One region of the Pandoraea oxalativorans genome, then DNA from elsewhere that is predicted to be linked to it. Evidence: predicted binding sites of a transcription regulator. Region 1 holds the regulator's gene; the other holds the start of a gene.

The links. The regulator HrcA, encoded in region 1, represses chaperone genes, less so after heat shock. The targets are predictions, from matches to a motif close to TTAGCACTCNNNNNNNNNGAGTGCTAA.
Region 2: the regulator HrcA is predicted to act here: its motif matches at 1,494-1,520, upstream of MB84_RS18330 (co-chaperone GroES).

What each region holds. Positions count from the first base shown of each region.
Region 1 covers NZ_CP011253.3:4,511,510-4,514,925, forward strand. The annotation lists gene MB84_RS30555 (DUF6600 domain-containing protein) at 1-710, opposite strand, end outside; gene hrcA (heat-inducible transcriptional repressor HrcA) at 964-1,992, opposite strand; gene MB84_RS19855 (NAD kinase) at 2,075-3,019, shown strand; gene recN (DNA repair protein RecN) at 3,043-3,416, shown strand, end outside.
Region 2 covers NZ_CP011253.3:4,164,240-4,167,655, reverse strand. The annotation lists gene MB84_RS18340 (PIG-L deacetylase family protein) at 1-168, opposite strand, end outside; gene MB84_RS18335 (acyl-CoA dehydrogenase family protein) at 156-1,223, opposite strand; gene MB84_RS18330 (co-chaperone GroES) at 1,599-1,889, shown strand; gene groL (chaperonin GroEL) at 1,939-3,416, shown strand, end outside.

The sequences.
Region 1 (3,416 bases):
CTCTCAAAGCCGGTCATGTCGCGCGGCACGTAGCGTGCGGAGACGGAAGCGTCTTCACGCGCGTCGCGATCGCGCATCCACCGATCGAAAGCGTCGGCCGTGAGCGGGCCGGTCTGCTGCTGCGTCAGGTTCTGACCGACGAACGCGACCCGTTGCCCTTGCTGAAGCGGGACCGACGCCCCTTGTCCATATGCCGTGCCAGCACCGCGCGAGACGCTCACCGTCGTGACGCCGTTCGGATCGACGTCCACACGATATTCACCGGCCTGTTGCGGCACGAACGCCAGATTCGGCGTATCGACTTCGTACGGCTGGTTCGGATCGACGCTGCGCAGGCTCACACCGACGGTGCCCTGCGTTACGTTCAGTTGCACATTCTGGTCGGTGACGGCGGACAGCGTCAGGCTTGTCGATGCGCCCATGCGCACGGCCGTGCCGCCCACGTGCATCTCTGCCCGGCTGTTGCGGTCGACCCAAATGGCATCGCCCGTCGTGAGCGGACGGTTGCGGTCCGCATAGCGCCAGTCGCTCGTGCCTGCCGGGGCGTAGGTGACGGTGCCGTCGAACTCGGACAGACGTGCCACGCGCCCCGGCGGATCGGCGCTCTGCGCCTGCGCCAGCCCCGGCGCACCTACAGCGCCCAGCAGACCCAGCGCCAGCCCGACGCCAAGGGAGCGGACCGTCGTCCGCCAGGAAATCAGAGATTTCATAAACACTCCGGGCCCTTTCGGTGGGCATGCCGTGCGCAGCTTGCAGGCGCTGGCGATCAGCCACCTTGTAGTTCTGTCCGAATCCTCCGGTGAGCCCGATGACGAACGCAAACGACCTCGCCGCAAGTGACGCTTGAAGCCTAACCCTGCCGCGTGTGACAGCGTGTAAAGGAATGCTACGGGGTTGTAACCGGGAATGGGCGAATCGGCGAATCGGCGGATCGGCCGATGCGCGAACGCGCCAGCGCGCCGCTCAGTGATGACTGAGCGCGTTGGAGAGGAGCTTGGCCGTGATGTCGACGATGGGGATGACGCGCTCGTACGCCATACGCGTCGGCCCGATGACCCCGAGCGTACCGACGACTTCGCCGTCGACTTCGTACGGTGCCGTGACGACGGTCATCTCCTCGATCGGCACGAGGCTCGACTCGCCGCCGATAAAAATCTGCACCCCTTGCGCGCGGCTCGACACGTCGAGCAGTTGCAGCAGGCCGGTCTTGGACTCGAACACGTCGAATAGCTTGCGCAGACGCTCCATGTTCGACGACAGGTCCTCCACACCCAGCAGGTTGCGCTCGCCCGAGATCAGCACGCTCTCGCGCGTGGTGTCGGCCATGGCGTCGCTGCCCGCCTGCACGGCGGCCTGCATCAGTGCGCTCATGTCCGAGCGCAGCGCATCGAGTTCGCCACGCAAGTAAGTGCGCACGTCGTCGAAGCTGTGACCGCCGAAGTTGGCGTTCAGGTAGTTCGCCGCCTCGACCAGTTGCGCCGGGGAGTAGTCCTTTTCCGTCAGGATGATGCGGTTCTGCACGTCGCCGTCGGGCGTGACGATGATAAGCAGCACGCGCTTGTCGGACAGGCGCAGGAATTCGATATGACGGAAGGTCTGGCTGCGGCGCGGGGTCAGCACCACACCCGCGAACTGCGACAGATGCGAGAGCACCTGTGCGGCGGAGGCGATCAGTTGTTGCGGGCCGGCCGGTTGCAGACTGGTCTGCACCTGCGTCGCCAACTGATGCACGGCCTCTTCGAGCGGGCGCACGGCGAGCATCGTGTCGACGAACAGACGGTACGCGCGCGGCGTCGGCACGCGTCCGGCCGACGTATGCGGGCTGGCCACGAAACCCATCGCCTCGAGATCGGACATCACGTTGCGGATCGTCGCGGGCGACAGGTCGAGACCCGAGAACCGCGAGAGCGTGCGCGAGCCGACCGGCTGGCCATCTGCGATGTACCGTTCGATCAGGGTTTTGAGAAGCGTTTGCGCACGTTGATCTAGCATGGCAAAAATTGTAACGCGAAACGTCGGTACGCGGCGTACGGCAAACCCCGACACGAGAACCGTTGCGGGCTCTGCGTTGGCGATGGTTGCTGTCATCGACTTATGGTGTAATGGCGGCATGAAAACTGGGAGCCCCTTCAAGACCGTGGCGCTCGTCGGGAAGTACCATGCCGACGGCGTCGCCGAACCATTGCTCACGCTCGCGGCATGCATCGCCCAGCGTGGGCATCATGTCGTCTTCGAGCGCGACACCGCGCATAACATCGGCGCAGGTGCCGATCCGTACCGCACCCTCGACATCCAGGAAATCGGCACACAGGCCGACGTGGCCGTCGTGGTCGGCGGCGACGGCACGATGCTCGGCGTCGGCCGTCAGCTCGCCGCCTCGAAGGTGCCGCTCATTGGCGTCAACCACGGCCGCGTCGGGTTCATCACCGACATTCCGCTCGACGAGATGCGTCAGGTCGTGCCGGCCATGCTAGAAGGACACTTCGAAGCCGAACAACGCACCCTGCTGGCCGCACGCATCGAACGCGACGGCCAGACGCTCTTCGAGACGCTGGCGTTCAACGACGTGGTCGTGAACCGCTCGGGGATCTCGGGGATGGTGGAGCTGCGCGTCGACGTCGACGGACGCTTCATGTACAAGCAGCGCTCCGACGGCCTGATCGTCGCTACACCCACCGGTTCGACGGCCTACGCCTTGTCGGCCAGCGGGCCGATCCTGCATCCGCGCCTCGGCGGTGTAGTGCTCGTGCCGATCGCACCGCACGCACTGTCGAACCGTCCGATCGTGCTGCCGGATTCGAGCGACATCGTCATCACGATTACCGGCGGTCGCGAAGTCGGCGCCAATTTCGATATGCAGTCGTTTGCCGAACTGCGTCAGGGTGACCAGATTCTGGTCGGCCGCTCCCAGCATCAGGTGACGTTTCTGCACCCGGTCGGCTACAACTACTACGCGACGCTGCGCCGCAAGCTGCACTGGAACGAGCATATCTCCGACGAAGATACGCCGCAGAACTGACTCCACGCCTCACCCGACATCCCATGCTACGCAGTCTCTCGATTCGCGATTTCGTGATCGTCGATCGTCTCGATCTGGAATTCTCCGCCGGCTTCACCGTGTTTTCGGGGGAGACCGGCGCGGGCAAATCGATTCTGATCGATGCGCTGGCGCTCGCGATGGGCGAGCGCGGCGATACCAGCATGGTGCGCAATGGGCAAACGCGCGCCGACATCACCGCTGAATTCGCCGCCGATGCCGAAGCGCGCCCCGATCTCGAAGCCTGGCTGCAAGCGCAAGCGCTCACGCTCGAAGAACATGGCGGCGTGTTGCTGCGGCGTGTGCTCGACGCCGGCGGTCGCTCACGCGCCTTCATCAACGGCACACCCGCCACGCTCACGCAAATGCGCGAACTCGG
Region 2 (3,416 bases), 350 kb from region 1:
TCCGAGCACTTCGTCGTCGGGGTGCGGCGCAACGACGTGCACCGCATGGCCCGGTACGACGAGCGCGCGCGCGGGCACGGTTGGCAACGGGTGTCGGCGAAACCAGTGTTGCCACGTCGCCTCCGCGGTGCCTTCTCCGGCAATGATGCGTGCGCTCAGAGTGTCCATAGCTGGGCGTTGTCGGATGTGAGGACGGCTCGGCCGAGTTCGGCAAGATCTCGCTCGGCATGGCTCTGACGGATGAACACAGGCAGGTCGGCCAGGAGTTGTGCAAAGCGGGCATTGCGACACATCGGGCCGGGGCCCACGGCGCGCGGTGCGTGTCGCAATACGGTCTCGACGCACGCTTCGACCGACAGCCGGGCGCGCCGAACATCATGAAGGCACGACGCATCAGGATGCGCGTCGATTGTGTGGGCGGTTGCGCGCAGTACGCTCGCGGCCTGCGCCAGCGCGACGTCGATGACCCCCATGTGCGCTAGCGCGTGAGGGTCGTCGGGTCTGCCGGACACGGTCTCGCGCACGACATCGGCAATGCCTGCTGCCGCACCGTACCAACACGCCGCAATGCCCGCACCGCCATGATGAAAGCCGGGGCGCGACAGATACGCCCCGGGCGCGCCAATCCGGTGTGCGCGCGCGTCGTGAAACGTGACGTCGAAACTTTGCGTGCAGGCCATGCCGATGGCATGCCATTCGTTGGGTTTGACTTCGATTCGGCCGGTCTGTACCTGGGCGAGGTCGACGAACACGAGGCAGGGGGTGTCGCCGTCCCATGCGCTCACGAGCGCCGAACGTACATGCGGGGCGCCGGAGCACCACGCTTTTGTGCCGGAGAGCGTGACTTCGCGGTTGTCTCGTTCAAAGGGTGTGAGCGTGACGCGCGCCGTGGGCGATTCCGAACACCAAACGGCGCAGATGCCGCCGTGAAATGGGGACGATGCGGCGGATGCCGGGGCTCGGGGCGCGAGGTCCTGGAGTTCATGGAGGATGGCCAGTGCGTCGGTGTGACTCTCGAAAAGCTTGGCAAAGCAAAGGTCGACACTGGCGGCATCCGCGAGCATTCGCCATCGCACGAGCGTGTCGCCGCCGCCGGGATATGGCAGTGCGTCGAGACCTTCGTCGATCAACGTCTGCAACGATTCGTAGGGACGCCCGGGTCGGTATCGCTGCTGCAAGAACGTGCGCAGCGCGGCGGCAAGGCGCGCTGGCGTCAGCGGCATTAGTGGTGTTAGCGGGCGCGATACATTCACAGTGCCTCCCCGTTCCGGACGTTTGCACGGGCGATGCTGCCAGCGCAGCGGCGAGAGTACGAATCGTCACCCGTTAGATGAACTTTATCAATCGGGCGCGCGAATCGATACCGGGCACCGTCTGACATTGCTGTAGGCGGGCACTGGCGGGGACTGTGGCGGTCCTCGCCGACTTTTTGCGGCCAATTTCATCTCAGGGAAAACCCCGCGTCTTGAAATCGTAAAACCCCGTCCCTATAATTAGCACTCGTTGGCACAGAGTGCTAACAACCATGAATTCACCATATATGCAAATATTTGCATATTTAGTTTTGACGATCTCACTGAGAGAAAGAGGAGCTTGTAATGAACCTTCGTCCCTTGCATGACCGCGTAATTGTCAAGCGCCTGGACAACGAAACGAAGACGGCTTCGGGCATCGTGATCCCGGAAGCCGCCGCCGAAAAGCCGGACCAGGGCGAGATCCTGGCCGTCGGCCCGGGCAAGCGCGATGATCAAGGCAAGTTGATCGCACTCGACGTGAAGGTGGGCGACCGCGTTCTGTTCGGCAAGTACGCCGGCCAGGGCGTGAAGGTCGACGGCCAGGAACTGCTGGTCATGCGCGAAGAAGACATCATGGCCGTCGTGGCCGCCTAAGACTGTCTGCCCCCAGACATCTACGTAAAGAATTCAAGGAGTTAATGCAATGGCAGCTAAAGAAGTCGTTTTCGGCGATGCCGCTCGTGCCAAGATGGTCGAGGGTGTCAACATCCTCGCCAACGCCGTCAAGGTGACCCTGGGCCCGAAGGGCCGTAACGTCGTGCTCGAGCGCAGCTTCGGCGGCCCGACCGTGACCAAGGACGGTGTGTCGGTCGCTAAGGAAATCGAACTCAAGGACAAGCTCCAGAACATGGGCGCGCAAATGGTCAAGGAAGTCGCTTCCAAGACCAGCGACAACGCCGGCGACGGTACCACCACCGCAACGGTGCTGGCGCAGTCGATCGTTCGCGAAGGCATGAAGTACGTTGCCTCGGGCATGAACCCGATGGACCTGAAGCGCGGTATCGACAAGGCTGTCGCCGCTGCCATCGAAGAGCTGCGCAAGATCAGCAAGCCCTGCACCACGAACAAGGAAATCGCTCAGGTCGGCTCGATCTCGGCCAACAGCGACACCTCGATCGGTGACTACATTGCCAAGGCAATGGACAAGGTCGGCAAGGAAGGCGTGATCACCGTCGAAGACGGCAAGTCGCTGCAAGACGAGCTGGACGTCGTCGAAGGTATGCAGTTCGATCGCGGCTACCTCTCGCCGTACTTCATCAACACCCCGGAAAAGCAAGTCGCGATCCTGGAGAACCCGTTCGTCCTGCTGTTCGACAAGAAGGTGTCGAACATCCGTGACCTGCTGCCGGTGCTCGAGCAAGTCGCCAAGGCTGGCCGTCCGCTGCTGATCATCGCCGAAGACGTCGAGGGCGAAGCCCTGGCAACGCTGGTGGTCAACAACATCCGTGGCATCCTGAAGACCTGCGCCGTCAAGGCCCCGGGCTTTGGCGACCGCCGCAAGGCCATGCTGGAAGACATCGCCATCCTGACGGGCGGCCAGGTCATCGCCGAAGAAATCGGCCTGACGCTGGAAAAGGCCACGCTGGCTGAGCTGGGTCAAGCCAAGCGCATCGAAATCGGCAAGGAAAACACCATCATCATCGATGGCGCCGGTGAAGCCGTGAACATCGAAGCGCGCGTCAAGCAGATCCGCGCCCAGATCGAAGAAGCCACCAGCGACTACGACCGTGAAAAGCTGCAAGAGCGCGTGGCCAAGCTGGCCGGCGGTGTTGCCGTGATCAAGGTCGGTGCTGCGACCGAAGTCGAAATGAAGGAAAAGAAGGCACGCGTGGAAGACGCGCTGCACGCTACCCGCGCTGCCGTGGAAGAAGGCATCGTCCCGGGCGGCGGTGTCGCGCTGCTGCGTGCTCGCGTGGCCGTGTCGGACCTCAAGGGTGCCAACGCCGACCAGGACGCCGGTATCAAGATCGTGCTGCGCGCGATGGAAGAGCCGCTGCGTCAGATCGTCACCAACGGTGGCGAAGAAGCCAGCGTCGTCGTGGCTAACGTTGTTGCCGGCAAGGGTAACTACGGCTACAACGCATCGTCGGGCGAGTACGGCGATCTGGTGGAAATGGGCGT